One region of the Blautia sp. AM47-4 genome, then DNA from elsewhere that is predicted to be linked to it. Evidence: predicted binding sites of a transcription regulator. Region 1 holds the regulator's gene; each other region holds the start of a gene.
What was found. The regulator Rex, encoded in region 1, represses fermentation and respiration genes when NADH is low (regulators of the CRP and FNR family bind a similar motif). The targets are predictions, from matches to a motif close to ATTGTTAANTANTTAACAAT.

Region 1 (5,096 bases):
GCTGTTTCGAGTACGCACTGTCCACGAAACAGGATCTGTGGTTTGCAAGCAAGGATACGATTTCCAAGAAGTATGATCACCGCTTCAAGGATATCTTCCAGGAGATCTTCGATGCAGAGTACAAAGAGAAATTTGCAGAAGCAGGCATTACCTACTTCTACACTCTGATCGACGACGCCGTTGCCCGCATCATGAAAGCAGAGGGCGGCTTTATCTGGGCCTGCAAGAACTACGACGGCGATGTCATGAGCGACATGGTATCCTCCGCCTTCGGTTCCCTTGCGATGATGACTTCTGTTCTCGTATCCCCGCACGGATATTACGAGTACGAGGCTGCGCACGGAACCGTACAGCGCCACTATTACCGTCACTTAAAAGGTGAGGAGACATCCACCAACTCCGTGGCCACCATTTTTGCATGGACCGGCGCACTCAGAAAACGCGGGGAAATGGATGGAAACGCAGAACTTTCCGCATTTGCAGACCGTCTGGAAAAAGCAACGATCGCAACGATCGAGAGTGGAAAAATGACAAAAGACCTTGCGCTGATCACCACCATGGAAAATCCGACCGTATTAAACAGCCGTGATTTCATCCTGGCCATCCGCGAGGAGCTGGAGAAATAATTAAACGAAGCAAAAAAGAAAGCCGATCCGGCATTCCCGCAAAAAGGGATGCGCCGGACCGGCTTTTTCTGTTTTGAATTTTTCCGGGGAAAACCAGGTCTATTCGGCAAGCTCTTCCCATTTTTCATACAGCTCTTCGAGTTCCGCGGCAATCTCTGCTTTCTCTTTGCTTAATTTCACACACTCTGCCACATTCGTTGCGACTTCCGGTTTCGACATTTCCTCATCAATTTCCGAATCGCGTGTCTCAAGCTCTTCAATTCGTTTCTCCGTCTTTTTCAGCTCGTTTTCTTTCTTGCGGAGACGTGCCTGTTCTTCTTTCTGCGCTTTCCAGTCCAGCTTTGTGGAGGAGGCTTCGGAAGGAGCCGCTGTTTCTTCCGGAGCGGCGGCATCGGCAGCAGGAGCATAGATGCGGGTCAGCTCTTCTTTTTTCTCCAGATAGTAATCGTAATTTCCGATATAGTTGACGAGTGTCTGTCCCGTCAGCTCCAGAATCCGGGTTGCGGTCTGGTTAATAAAATAACGATCGTGGGAGACATATAGCACCGTTCCGGTGTAGTCCTTCAGTGCATTTTCCAGAATCTCTTTAGAGACGATATCGAGGTGGTTGGTCGGCTCGTCGAGGATCAGGAAGTTGGCGTTCGAGAGCATCAGCTTGGCAAGGGAAATTCGTCCGCGCTCACCGCCGCTCAAGGTATGAATCGGTTGGAAGACATCGTCGTTTGTAAACAGGAAGGCGGCCAGCACATTTCGGATTTCGGTGTTTGTCAGATATGGATACGCGTCGGAAATCTCCTGGAAAATGGTCTTTTCCATGTGGAGCACCTGATGCTCCTGATCGTAGTAACCGATCTGTACACGGCTTCCAAGTGTAAAAGAGCCGGCATCCGGGCGGATGACTTCGTTTAAGATCTTTAAGATCGTCGTTTTTCCCGTTCCGTTGTTTCCGATGATTGCCACGCGCTCGCCGCGCTTGATTTCGAAATTCAGATCCTGGAAAAGCGTCTGTCCCGGGAAGGCTTTGGAGAGGTGCTCGACGGTCAGCACATCGTTTCCGCTTGTGATGCGCGGTTCCAGACGGATCCGCATATCGGAGCGTACTTCGGTCGGCTTTTCCAGCACATCCATTTTGTCCAGCATTTTTTCACGGCTCTCGGCGCGTTTGATGGATTTCTCGCGGTTGAAAGATTTCAGCTTTGCAATGACTTCTTCCTGATGGTGGATTTCCTGCTGCTGGTTGACCCAGGCATGGTAAGCGGCTTCACGGAGCATTGCTTTTTTCTGACTGTAGGCGGTATAGTTTCCCTCAAAAGTTGTTACTTTTTTATTGTCCACTTCAACGACTTTTGTGACAACGCGGTCGAGAAAGTAACGGTCATGGGAGACGATCAGGACGGCTCCGCTGTAATTTAAAAGATACGTTTCGAGCCAGGAGATCGAGTCCATATCGAGGTGGTTGGTCGGCTCGTCGAGCAGAATGATGTCCGGTTTGGTAAGCAGCAGTTTACCAAGTGCCACGCGGGTCTTCTGACCGCCGGAGAGGGAGTCCACCTGTTTTTCAAAATCGCTCTCGGAAAAGCCAAGACCTTTTAAAACACCGACGACTTCACTGCGGTACGCGTATCCGTTTTCCAGTTCAAAGGTATGGGAGAGGCGGGTGTAGGTGGAAAGAAGTTCATCCAGCTCTGCACCGGATTTTGTATTCATATCACTTTCCATCTGACGGAGGCGTTCCTCCATATCGATCAGATTCTGTTTCGCGGTCAGCACTTCCTGGTAAATGGAAAGGTGTCCGGTCAGATCCTGATGCTGGGCGAGATAGCCCATCGTCTTTCCTTTGGAGAGGATGACCTCTCCCTCATCGGCCCTCATTTCGCCGATGATGATTTTTAACAGCGTCGATTTTCCAGCACCGTTGATGCCGACCAGTGCGGCTTTTTCGCGTTCTTCTATATGAAAAGATGCATTTTTGATAATTTCCGTTGTCCCGAATGCTTTCGAGATATTCTGACATGCAAGAATCATGTGGTTCCTCCAGATAACATATTTCTGTATTTTGACATAACACACCATCCTTATTATAGAGAGTAATACACAAAATTTCAAGAAATCTTTGACAATTTTCTATCAACCATATATAATATGAATATATGCAGGTGTAAATAAGGAGGAATTTATCTTGGAAGAAAAAGGAATTTCGCGGGCAGTTATCAAAAGACTTCCTAGATATTATCGTTACCTGGGCGAATTGCTGGAGGACGGAGTAGAACGGATCTCTTCCGGTGAGCTGAGCGAGCGGATGAAAGTGACAGCTTCCCAGATTCGCCAGGACTTAAATAATTTCGGCGGCTTTGGCCAGCAGGGGTATGGTTATAACGTGCGGTATCTGTACAGCGAGATTGGAAAAATCTTAGGTCTGGACAGAGTCCACAATATGATTTTTGTCGGAGCCGGAAATCTGGGACAGGCGCTTGCCAATTATGCGGCCTTTGAAAGAAGCGGATTCAAAACGGTCGGTATTTTTGACGTCAACCCGGTATTAAAAGGAATCTCCGTGCGCGGAATTGAAATCCGCATGGCGGACGAGCTTCCGGAATTTATCAAGGAACACCATGTAGAGATTGCGGCTTTGACACTGCCAAAAGCAAAAGCGGTAGAGATGGCAGAGATTCTCGTGGACAACGGTGTAAAAGCAATCTGGAATTTTGCACATACCGATCTAAACTTAAAACTTCCGAAAGATGTGATCGTCGAGAACGTCCATCTTTCCGAAAGTCTGATGCGTCTCTCCTACAATCTGACCAGATATGAGGCGGAGCATCCAAAGAACAATTAAGAAACCAAAACAAAAGCAGGAGAGTCTTCGGGAAACCGGAGACTTTTTCTGTTCACTTTCCGGATAAGGAAGGAAAAGGAGGAAAAGCGATGAAACGGATTCTTACAGCAGCACAGATGAAGCAGGCAGACCGCAATACGATCGAAACCATGGGGGTACCGTCCCTGGTACTGATGGAGCGCGCAGCGCTGTCCTGCGTGGAGGAGCTTCAAAATGGAACATGGGATACAGGAAAAGTCCTTGCTGTGTGCGGTCCCGGAAATAATGGAGGGGACGGTGCGGCAATTGCACGGATTTTAAAGACGAAAGGGGTGGATGCGGAACTGTTCTGTCTTGGAAATCCGGAAAAATACAGTGAAGGCATGAGAGCACAGAAGAAAATTGCGGAAAATTATGGGGTCCGTGAGGTTAAGAATCCGGATTTCCGGGAATATACTGTTATCATAGATGCCATCTTTGGAATTGGCGTATCCCGTCCGCTGGCAGGGGAGTACCGGAGGGCAGTGGAAGCAATCTGCGCAAGCGGTGTTCCTGTTCTTGCCGTGGACATCCCTTCGGGGATCCACACGGATACCGGAGAGGTCCTTGATGCGGCGGTGAAAGCCAGAGCCACGGTGACATTTGCCTGTGCAAAGCCAGGGCTTCTCTTTGATCCCGGAAAACGATATGCCGGAGAGGTCCTGGTCCGTGATATCGGAATCGGCTTTGATGCAGGAGAAGAGGAGACGCCCTGGTACGGTTCAGTGGAAAAAGAAGATCTGGACCGGTTTCTTACCCGCACGCCGATGGGAAATAAGGGAACCTTCGGAAAGGTGCTGGTACTTGCCGGTTCCGGTGCCATGTGCGGAGCCGCTGTTTTGTGTGCCAGGGCAGTCCTTGCATCCGGTGCCGGCATGGTAAAGGTTGTGACAGAGGAAAGAAACCGTACGCCGCTTTTCTGTGCCCTGCCGGAAGCAATGGCGGATTTCTGGAAGGAGGATGAGCCGCTTCCGGAAGAAGCCCTGCTGCAGGATCTCGCCTGGGCGGACGCTGTTGTTGCGGGACCGGGACTTTCCAAAAGCCGGACGGCAAAAGAACTGCTCGTTTTTACGGTGCAGCACACAGAAGTTCCTCTTGTTCTGGATGCAGATGCGCTGAACCTGATTGCAGAAGATGCAGAGATTCTTTCGGGCTGCCGGGCAGAAAAAATTTTAACGCCTCATGTAGGAGAGCTTGCACGGCTGCTGCACATGACCATTGCAGAATGCCAGCGTGACCCGGCAGGAAGCGCCGGAAGGGCAGCCGAAAAATACCAGGCCTGCTGTGTACGAAAGGATTCCGTAACCGTGACAGCAGAGGAAGGGCGTGAGCAGTATTACATAAACACAAGCGGAAGCAGTGCGCTTGCGACGGCGGGAAGCGGCGATGTGCTCGCGGGAATCACAGGCGCCTTTGCAGCAAAACGTCAGTGTGAAAAAAACGAGAAAAAAATCAGCCTTGCCAAAACAGCGGCACTGGCGGCATATGCGCATGGAAAGGCGGGAGAGGCTGCGGAAGAAAAAAGCAGTGCTTCCTATGTAACAGCATCCGAGATTATCAGAGGATTGCAGTCAATCTGAGCAAAGCAGATCAGAATCACGGGTTCCCAAAAAAAC
Region 2 (5,096 bases), on a different contig from region 1:
TAATATCCGCCTTTGGGCGCGTCGAAATCTCGCTGTTGCCCGATCCCACGAGGTTTCTCCGGAGGAGCGGCGTCACGCACAGCGCGCTCTTTCCATGATGATGAATATCCAGTGGAAAAGCAATTATTTTGAAGCCATTGATCCGGTAGAAGCACGCCGGATCCTTGATGAAGAACTGTACGGCATGGAACGCGTGAAGCAGAGAATTATCGAAACTATCATTCAGATTAACAGGACTCATACGCTGCCGGCCTATGGTCTGTTGTTGATCGGTCCTGCCGGAACTGGAAAATCACAGATTGCTTATGCCGTTGCGCGTATCTTAAAACTGCCGTGGACAACACTCGATATGAGTTCAATCAATGACCCGGAACAGCTGACCGGAAGCTCCCGCATTTACGCAAACGCAAAACCGGGAATCATCATGGATGCTTTTTCCATGGCCGGCGAATCCAACCTCGTCTTTATCATCAACGAACTCGACAAGGCTGCCTCCGGCAAGGGTAATGGAAACCCGGCAGACGTTCTGCTGACCCTTCTTGACAATCTTGGTTTCACCGACAATTACATCGAATGTATGATCCCGACCGTCGGTGTATACCCGATCGCAACCGCAAATGACAGAGACCAGATCAGTGCTCCGCTGATGTCCCGCTTCGCTGTGATCGAAATTCCGGATTACACACCGGAAGAAAAGAAAATCATTTTCTCCCGCTATGCACTTCCAAAAGTGTTAAAACGCATTGGCATGAAAGAAAATGAATGCATTCTGACACCGGAAGGACTCGATGCCGTAATCTCCTGCCACGAAAATACAAGCGGTATCCGTGACCTTGAGCAGGCTGCTGAGCATATCGCAGCAAATGCACTATATCAGATAGAAGTCAACCATGTTTCCTCTGTTACCTTTGATGCAGAAATGGTACGTGAACTGCTCTTGTCCTGCTGATCTGCCTTATTTTCTATTTTGAAGGCGTATCAGGGTACGGCGAAAACCAGTGACGCAACAATTCACGCTCTGTGGTGCTGAAATTTTTTGCATTATTTTAGAGTGTGCTGTAAAATAGTTTCCTGTCCCATCAGTCTGTACTTTCGGGCCGGGAACTATTTTATTTCTCCAGATATTTTCATAAAAGGAAGCCCCTGACACTTTCATGTCAGGGGCTTCCTTTCGGTCAATTCAGAAAATTTATTTCTGCGGGCCAGCGGAAACAAGTGCTTTACCAGCAGCGTTTCCTTCGTATTTTGCAAAGTTCTTGATGAATCTTTCAGCCAGATCCAGTGCTTTGGTCTCCCACTCGGAAGCATCAGCATAGGTATCGCGAGGATCCAGGATAGCCGGATCAACGCCCGGAAGTTCAGTCGGAACTTCGAAGTTGAAGTACGGAATAGTCTTCGTCGGAGCTTCGTTGATAGCACCGCTTAAGATTGCATCGATGATTCCACGGGTATCACGGATGGAGATACGTTTTCCGGTTCCGTTCCAGCCTGTGTTAACCAGGTATGCTTTTGCTCCGCTCTTCTCCATTTTCTTAACAAGCTCTTCTGCATATTTGGTTGGGTGCAGTTCCAGGAATGCCTGGCCGAAGCATGCAGAGAAGGTAGGAGTCGGCTCGGTAATTCCGCGCTCGGTTCCTGCAAGTTTTGCAGTAAATCCGGACAGGAAGTAGTACTGAGTCTGCTCTGGTGTCAGAACAGATACTGGCGGAAGTACGCCGAATGCATCTGCGGACAGGAATATAACATTCTTAGCTGCCGGTGCAGAAGAAATCGGGCGAACGATGTTCTCAATGTGGTTGATCGGATAAGATACACGAGTATTCTCGGTTACGCTCTTATCATTGAAGTCGATCTTGCCTGCTGCATCAACGGTAACGTTCTCAAGCAGAGCGTCACGTCTGATTGCATTGTAGATGTCCGGCTCAGACTCTTTGTCCAGGTTGATGACTTTTGCATAGCAGCCGCCCTCGAAGTTGAATACTCCGTTGTCGTCCCAGCCGTGCTCATCATCACCGATCAGAAGACGTTTCGGGTCTGTGGAAAGAGTTGTTTTTCCTGTTCCGGAAAGTCCGAAGAAGATTGCGGTGTTCTCACCGTTCAGGTCTGTGTTTGCAGAGCAGTGCATGGAAGCGATGCCCTTCAGCGGCAGATAGTAGTTCATCATGGAGAACATACCTTTCTTCATCTCTCCGCCGTACCATGTGTTGACGATAACCTGCTCACGGCTTGTGATGTTGAATACTACTGCTGTCTCAGAGTTCAGACCCAGCTCTTTGTAGTTCTCAACTTTTGCTTTGGATGCGTTGTAAACAACGAAATCCGGCTCGAAGTTCTCAAGCTCTTCTGCTGTAGGTTTGATGAACATGTTAGTTACGAAATGTGCCTGCCAAGCTACCTCAACGATGAAGCGGATAGCCATACGGGTATCTTTATTTGCGCCGCAGAATGCATCTACAACGAACAGTCTTTTGTTGGAGAGCTCTTTTTTGGCGATCTCTTTTACTGCTGCCCATGCTTCCTGGGTTGCCGGATGGTTATCGTTTTTGTACTCATCAGAAGTCCACCATACAGTATCTTTCGAGTTCTCGTCCACAACGATGTATTTGTCTTTCGGTGAACGGCCTGTATAGATACCGGTCATAACGTTAACTGCACCAAGCTCTGTCTCCCGGCCTTTTTCATAGCCTTCCAGCTCTGGTTTTGTCTCTTCCTCAAATAACTGCTCATAAGAAGGGTTGTACACAATTTCTGTGGTACCGGTGATGCCATACTTTGTTAAATCGATCTGTGCCATCTTGTAATTAACCTCTTTCCTTTGATAGTAATACTGCTTCATTCTGCAAAATGCAAAAATTTGAAGGTATCCTTTTTAAGAAACCGGACCAGCCGGCCTCTTCTACTCTAATTATACATAAAAGGCCAAAAAAATCAACTGAAAATCTTCCGTTTTTTTACAGAACGTGTCCCAAAATCTGTAAAAATTTTATAAACTTCGATTTTTCGAAATTTTCTGACAATTGCACTTTTGTACACTTCATCCTGCAAATTGACATTTTTTGATTTTTTATGTTATAATATTAATAATTATGTTCGGAAAGAAGTTTCTTTATGTATTACGATCTGACCCGCGGGAAAATCTCCCGCTCTCTTATCCTGTTTGCCCTGCCGATGATCGCAGGAAATTTGTTGCAGCAGTTTTACAACATTGCCGACACCCTGATCGTCGGACGCGTTCTCGGAAGCAATGCGCTCGCCGCCGTCGGCTCCTCCTATACGCTGATGACGTTTCTGACTTCCATTTTTCTCGGCCTGTCGATGGGCGCCGGTGCGCTCTTTTCGATTTATCAGGGACGAAAAGATCTTTCTTCTTTAAAACTTTCAATTCTCCACGCGTTTCTGCTGATCCTTGCCGTTACGCTCGTGCTGAATCTCGCTGTTTATGCAGGCATCGAGCCGATCCTTACGTTTCTTCGCGTCCCGGATGAAGTCCGTCCCGGCATGCGGACGTATCTTCTGATTATCTTTGCCGGCCTTATTGCAACATCCGTATACAATTTCTTTTCCTGTATGCTGCGCGCGCTCGGAAACTCTTCTGTGCCGCTGATTTTTCTCGCTGTCTCTGCTGTGCTGAACATTGCACTGGATCTGCTCTTTGTCGCTGTACTGCCGTTCGGCATCGCAGGCGCGGCGCTCGCTACGGTTCTTGCGCAGTATGTGTCCGCCGTCGGTATTCTGCTCTATGTGCTGCTCCGCTGCCGCATGTGGCTGCCGTCAAAAAAAGAATGGCGTTTCAGCATTCCATTTTAAAAGAGATTCTGAATCTTTCTTCGATGACCTGCATTCAGCAGTCGGTCATGAATTTCGGCATTCTGATGGTACAGGGGCTCGTCAACAGCTTCGGTCCGGCGGTCATGGCGGCATTTGCGGCCGCGGTGAAAATTGATACCTTTGCCTATCTGCCGGTGCAGGATTTCGGAAATGCCTACTCCACTTTCACCGCACAGAATTACGGGGCCGGAAATCACGAGCGGATCCGGCGCGGCACGAAAGATGCTTTTGCACTGAGCGCTGCTTTTTCCATCGTCATTTCTCTGCTTGTCAATCTGTTCGCGCATCCGCTGATGCAGATTTTCGTGAAAGCATCAGAAATGGAGGTCATCGCGATCGGCGTACGGTACCTGCGGCTGGAAGGCTCGTTCTATCTCGGCATCGGATGGCTGTTTCTGCTGTACGGGTATTACCGCGCTGTCAAACGCGCCGAGATGTCGGTTGTTCTGACCGTCATTTCGCTTGGCATGCGTGTGGCGCTGGCATACCTTTTCTCCGCCACGGCGCTTGGCGTTGCCGGAATCTGGATCGCCATTCCGATCGGCTGGGCACTGGCTGATATGACCGGACTTTTCTTCCTGCGGCGTGCATTCCGATCGCAGAAGCCTGCATAAGTTCCGAATCTTATATCGCAGTACGGTTTTCTGCGGATAAACTGCGGAACTGCCCCGGCGTCTGGTGCATGCGTTCCTGGAAGACGCGGTTAAAATAGCTGATATTTCGGAATCCGCAGTCGCTCGCAATCTTGCTGATCGCCTCCTCGGTGGAAAGCAGCAGCCGGCAGCTCTCGGCAATCCGCAGGTTATTGACATACGTCACGGCGGAAATATGCATAATCGACTTAAAGAAGCGGCAGAAAGCGCTCTCACTCATATGAAACTGGCTCGCCAGTTCCGCGATTTCGAGATCCTCACAGAAATGAGCATTCATGTATGTGAGGATCTCTTTCATTCTGCTGACACGGTAATTCGTCGAGGCATCCGTTTTTCCGCCGTTCTTTTCTGCCGCACTGTAATATCCCTGCCAGATTTTCAGAAGTTCCGCTTTTAACAGCAGCTCCCAGCCCGGTTCTTTTCTTTCCTGCAGATTTCGGATCTCCTGCATGGCCTGTGCCGTTTTTTCTGCAAGGCGTGTCCCCCGCTCTGTCTTGGATGGAAAACGGATCTCGGAGGACAGCACTGGTTCGATATACTGCTGCTGGATTCGGTCAAGCGATGTGCCGGACAGAAAACGCGGCTGGAATACAACGGCAAGAAACGTAAATTCCT
Region 3 (5,096 bases), on a different contig from region 1:
ACGCTATGAAATCCATGAGCATGTCGAGGAGGTTCTCGATTTCTGGAATAAAATGCTGGAGAAGGCCGACCGGATCGACTTCACCAGACTGCTCGAGGAGAAGCTCGGCTGCCCGCTTGGCGCATCCTACGAAGAGTGGATTCACATCAATCACTATGAAGAAATCGATGAACGTGTGACCAAATGGCTGTACCGCCAGGAAAAAGGCTATATTGCAAGCCTTGGCGATGCTACCCTGAAAGAAATTGCGGCTGAACGAATTGAAGAGTTTACCGCAGCACTTCGCAAATACATGCTGTAACAAAAAACCATTTCTTACGGTTCGCTGAATTTCGGCGAACCGTAATCACAGTTTTCAGGAGATATTATGGAAAAAGAAAAGAAAGTAAAAGATGTTGACTTCGCGGACAGCGCGGTTCCGTCTTCTGCCCGGAAAAATGTAGTAACCATGTTTATGATCATGCTTGGCTTCACCTTCTTCTCGGCAAGCATGTGGGTCGGCCAGCAGCTCGCTGACGGCCTCGATTTCTGGGGCTTTTTGGGATCACTGATCCTTGGTGGAATCATTCTTGGTATTTATACCGGTCTGCTCGGCTACGTCGGTGCAAAAACCGGTCTGTCACTTGATCTTTTGTCCCAGAGAGCCTTTGGCGAAAAAGGTTCCTATCTGCCGTCAGCCATGACCAGCTTTACGCAGATCGGATGGTTTGGTGTCGGTCTTGCCATGTTTGCAATTCCGGTTTCCAAGGAGCTGCTCGGCGGAAGCACTGCGGCACAGTGGGGACTTGTTCTTCTTGCCGGCGTCTGCATGACCGCCTCTGCCTATTTTGGTATTGAATCTCTGACCATCGTCAGCTATATCGCTGTACCAAGTGTTGCCATTCTCGGAACGATCGCCATGGTCATGGCCGTAATGAGAGGCGACGGAACGATCATCGATCAGTTTGCCAAATCCAGCGGATCTCTGACTATCATCGGCGGTGCCGGTCTTGTCATCGGCTCCTTCGTTTCCGGCGGAACCGCAACCCCGAACTTCGCACGTTTTGCAAAGGACGGAAAAGCGGGTGCCATCACCACGGTTGTGGCCTTCTTCATCGGAAACTCCCTGATGTTCTTCTTCGGTGCCGTTTCCTCGATCTTTGTCGGCGGAAACGATATCTTCGAGGTTATGGTCCGCCTGAACCTGTTCTACCTGGCTGTTCTCGTTCTCGGTCTTAATATCTGGACTACAAATGACAACGCTCTGTACACCGCAGGTCTTGGTCTTGCCAACATCTTCCATCAGAGGAAAAAACCGATGGTTCTCCTTTCCGGTATCATCGGAACGGTTGCCTCCGTATGGCTGTACTACAACTTCTGCGGCTGGCTCAACATTCTGAACTGTACCCTGCCGCCGGTCGGCATGATTCTGGTGCTCGCCTACTTCATGAACAAAGAGGACTTTGAAACCGATCAGCCGAAACTTAAAACCGTAGACTGGTTTGCGGTTGCCGGTGTCATTCTCGGTGCCATTGTTGCGAACCTCTTACACTGGGGCATCGCTTCCATCAACGGCATGGTTGTTGCCGCTGTATGCTACTGTGTCGGACAGGCCGTAAACAAAAGAAAATAAGCAAAATCGTCCTGAATATGTTCCTGTATCTTATCTCCGGAACATGTTCAGGGCTTTTTATTTTTTCGGATTCGCGTTATAATATATGCATAACTCTGCATAGTTACAATTTTCGAAACGAAAGGAAACTGCCCGGATGATCCATTCCACCGTATCTGCTCCCAAAGGAGAAAAAACAAAATACCGTCTTGCCGAATCCATGAAGGAGTGCATGAAAACAACACCCGTTGAAGAGATCACCGTGCGCCAGATCTGTGAAATCTGTGGTGTTACCCGCCAGACCTTCTACCGCAATTTTCTCGACAAATACGATCTGATCAACTGGTACTTTGATAAATTACTGACAAAATCCTTCGAACATATGGGCCGCGGAACGACCGTTTTTGACAGTCTGGAAAAGAAATTTACCTATATTCAGAAAGAAAAAGCTTTTTTCGCCGCTGCCTTCCGCTACGACAAACAGAATTCTCTGCGTGAACACGATTTCGATCTGATTCTCGCGTTCTACGAAAATCTGATTCACGAAAAAAGCGGCAGTCCGGTTTCACCGGAAATACATTTTCTTCTCGAAATGTACTGTCAGGGTTCCATCACCATGACCGTAAAATGGGTGCTTACCGGCATGGATCTGACACCTTCCGAGTTTGCCGCTCTTCTCGTCCGGGCAATGCCGGAGGACTTAAAAAAACTGTTCCGGAATCTGCAGCTGCTCTCTTAGAATTTCCCGCAAACAGCTCTTGTTATTTTTCACAAATTTTGTTCTGTTGTTTTTGTCACAATGGCGATTTTTTTTAAAGTGTTACACTTCGCTTCTTCTGTCACTTTCTTTTTCCCTTCCGGATTTGTTAATATAATAACAAGTTCAGTAAAACCATTTATTCATTTTAGAAGGGAGTTTTTCAAACATGGCAAATCGTATTAATTTAAATGCAACCTCTTATCACGGAGCAGGCGCTATTGCCGAGATCGCAAATGAAGCAAAGGCACACGGCTTCAAAAAAGCATTCGTATGCTCTGACCCGGATCTGATTAAATTCAACGTTACTTCCAAAGTAACCGATATTCTGACCGCAAACGGACTCGACTATGAGCTTTACAGCGATATCAAGCCAAACCCGACCATCGAAAACGTAAAACACGGCGTAGAAGCTTTCAAGGCATCCGGCGCTGACTATCTGATCGCCATCGGCGGCGGCTCTTCTATGGATACCTCCAAAGCCATCGGTATCATCATCGCAAACCCGGAGTTTGAGGATGTCAGAAGCCTTGAGGGCACCGCACCGACCAAAAATCCGTGCGTACCGATCATCGCCGTTCCGACTACAGCCGGTACTGCTGCAGAGGTTACCATCAACTACGTTATCACCGATGTAGAGAGAAAACGTAAATTCGTATGCGTTGACCCGCACGATATGCCGATCATCGCAGTTGTTGACCCGGATATGATGTCCTCCATGCCAAAAGGACTGACCGCTTCTACCGGTATGGACGCTCTGACCCACGCAATCGAGGGTTACACCACAAAAGCTGCATGGGAAATGACTGACATGTTCCATCTCAAAGCCATCGAACTCATCTCCAAATCTCTGCGCGGTGCTGTCGCAAACACCAAAGAGGGACGCGAAGGAATGGCTCTTGGCCAGTACATCGCAGGTATGGGCTTCTCCAACGTAGGTCTTGGAATCGCTCACTCCATGGCACACACCCTTGGTGCTGTTTATGATACCCCACACGGTGTTGCATGTGCCATGATGCTTCCGATCGTTATGGAATACAACCAGGAGTGCACCGGTGAGAAATACCGCGAAATCGCACGTGCCATGGGCGTTACAGGTGTAGACGAAATGTCTCAGGAAGAGTATAGAAAAGCAGCGATTGATGCTGTTAAGAAGCTGTCCGCAGACGTTGGAATCCCATCTGTTCTCGAGGCAGTCAAAGAAGAAGATCTGCAGTTCCTTGCAGATTCCGCACACGCAGATGCCTGCGCACCGGGCAACCCGAAGGATGCAAGCGTAGAAGATCTGAAGGATCTGTTCCGCAAAATCATGGCGTAACGAACACAATTCGTTTCCCACATGCGAAGCGGATATTCGCAATCCGCTTCGCTACTTGCTCATAACTGAATAACTGCTCCGCAGTTTATCAGAAGGAGCTTGCACTCCTCCTGATACAAGCAAGTCCCCCCCCACTGCTTATTGCTTTTCGCAATGGAAGCAGGGGACTTACTTGATTCGGTTAAATCACCCCGGAAAACAGAAATTTTTATCCTGTTTCGGGGTGATTTCTCTTTTTATTCTACTGTATTTCCGTCTGCATCCACAGTCACAGTATTGACCGTTGCATTATCGAGAACCATATTGATCATGCGCTCCATCATGATATTGCGCACTACCGTATCTTCCCCGTAATAGTCATTGGCTGCTTTCAGGAAATCTTCCTGCGACATATTGGCATTGGCTGCCTCGTCGTTTAAGATCTGCTGGTAATCCTGGTCATCTGTAGTCCAGCCTTCTGCCTCTTTTACAGCATCCAGAAGAAGGGCACTTTTTGCCATCGTTCCTGCATACGTTGCTTTCTCCTGATTGTAGGTTGCTCTGTCCGCATACTGCTCCAGATAGTCGTCCAGGGAAATGCCGTAATTCTGAAGATAAGTGGTATACCGTTTATCGTAATCCTCTTCGCCAAGGGTGATATAGGATTTCGGAATTTTGTGAAACGTACAGCCGTCTGCCATCTGCTGCATCGCGTCATTCTGCAAATTATTTTCCGCTGTCGTCTCATTTGCAGCCTCCAGCTCTGCGCGTTTTCCGGCACGGTATTCCTCCACAGTACTGTAATCTGTATTTTTTGCTACCCATGCATCATCGAGCTCCCATCCGTCAATGTTTTCTGCCGGGCGGGTAAACGCATTTACCGTAACGGTAAACACAACATCTTTTCCTGCCAGATCGGTACTCTGATAGCTGTCAGGGAATTTCAGGTTCAGATCCTTTGTCTCCCCTGTTTTCATTCCAATGACACCATCCTCAAATCCATCGATGAAGGTACCGGATCCGATCACCAGATTGTAGGAATCGCTGCTTCCGCCGTCAAACTCCTTGCCATCAACTTTGCCAACATAGGCAATATCGGCGGTGTCGCCTTTTTGTACGGTGGCATCCGGATCGTCCATGGTGACAGCTGTCTCTGCCATAATGGCCGTCTGTACGTCATCATCCGTTACCTGCTCTACTTTCTTTTCCAGTGTGAGCTTTTTGTAATCTCCAAGCGTTACACACTCTGCCGGATCAACTTCCTCATCGACAACCGGAATCCCGTCTACATCACTCGGGGAAGCGTATTCCTCAGAAGCTGTGCTGTCGGACGATGTGCTGCCTGCGCTCGACGCATCGGATGCTGAGGAAGCGCTTGTGCTGCTTGCGCTTGATACGGAACTGCTGCTTGTTGTATTGTTTTTTCCGCATCCGCTCACACTGGCTGCTCC

Region 2: pckA (phosphoenolpyruvate carboxykinase (ATP)) is a predicted target of Rex. The motif match lies at 3,066-3,085, and genes of this name have one in related genera.
Region 3: fucO (lactaldehyde reductase) is a predicted target of Rex. The motif match lies at 2,454-2,473, and genes of this name have one in related genera.

What each region holds. Positions count from the first base shown of each region.
Region 1 covers NZ_QUHY01000007.1:146,880-151,975, forward strand. Annotated here, with positions in the region: gene DW965_RS06975 (NADP-dependent isocitrate dehydrogenase) at 1-626, shown strand, start outside; gene DW965_RS06980 (ABC-F family ATP-binding cassette domain-containing protein) at 726-2,651, opposite strand; gene DW965_RS06985 (redox-sensing transcriptional repressor Rex) at 2,806-3,462, shown strand; gene DW965_RS06990 (bifunctional ADP-dependent NAD(P)H-hydrate dehydratase/NAD(P)H-hydrate epimerase) at 3,552-5,060, shown strand.
Region 2 covers NZ_QUHY01000031.1:2,719-7,814, reverse strand. Annotated here, with positions in the region: gene DW965_RS15790 (AAA family ATPase) at 1-949, shown strand, start outside; gene pckA (phosphoenolpyruvate carboxykinase (ATP)) at 1,190-2,794, opposite strand; gene DW965_RS22675 (MATE family efflux transporter) at 3,109-3,807, shown strand; gene DW965_RS22670 (MATE family efflux transporter) at 3,783-4,442, shown strand; gene DW965_RS15770 (AraC family transcriptional regulator) at 4,453-5,096, opposite strand, start outside.
Region 3 covers NZ_QUHY01000003.1:80,484-85,579, forward strand. Annotated here, with positions in the region: gene DW965_RS02970 (phosphoribosyltransferase) at 1-301, shown strand, start outside; gene codB (cytosine permease) at 368-1,612, shown strand; gene DW965_RS02980 (TetR/AcrR family transcriptional regulator C-terminal domain-containing protein) at 1,749-2,330, shown strand; gene fucO (lactaldehyde reductase) at 2,518-3,666, shown strand; gene tig (trigger factor) at 3,903-5,096, opposite strand, start outside.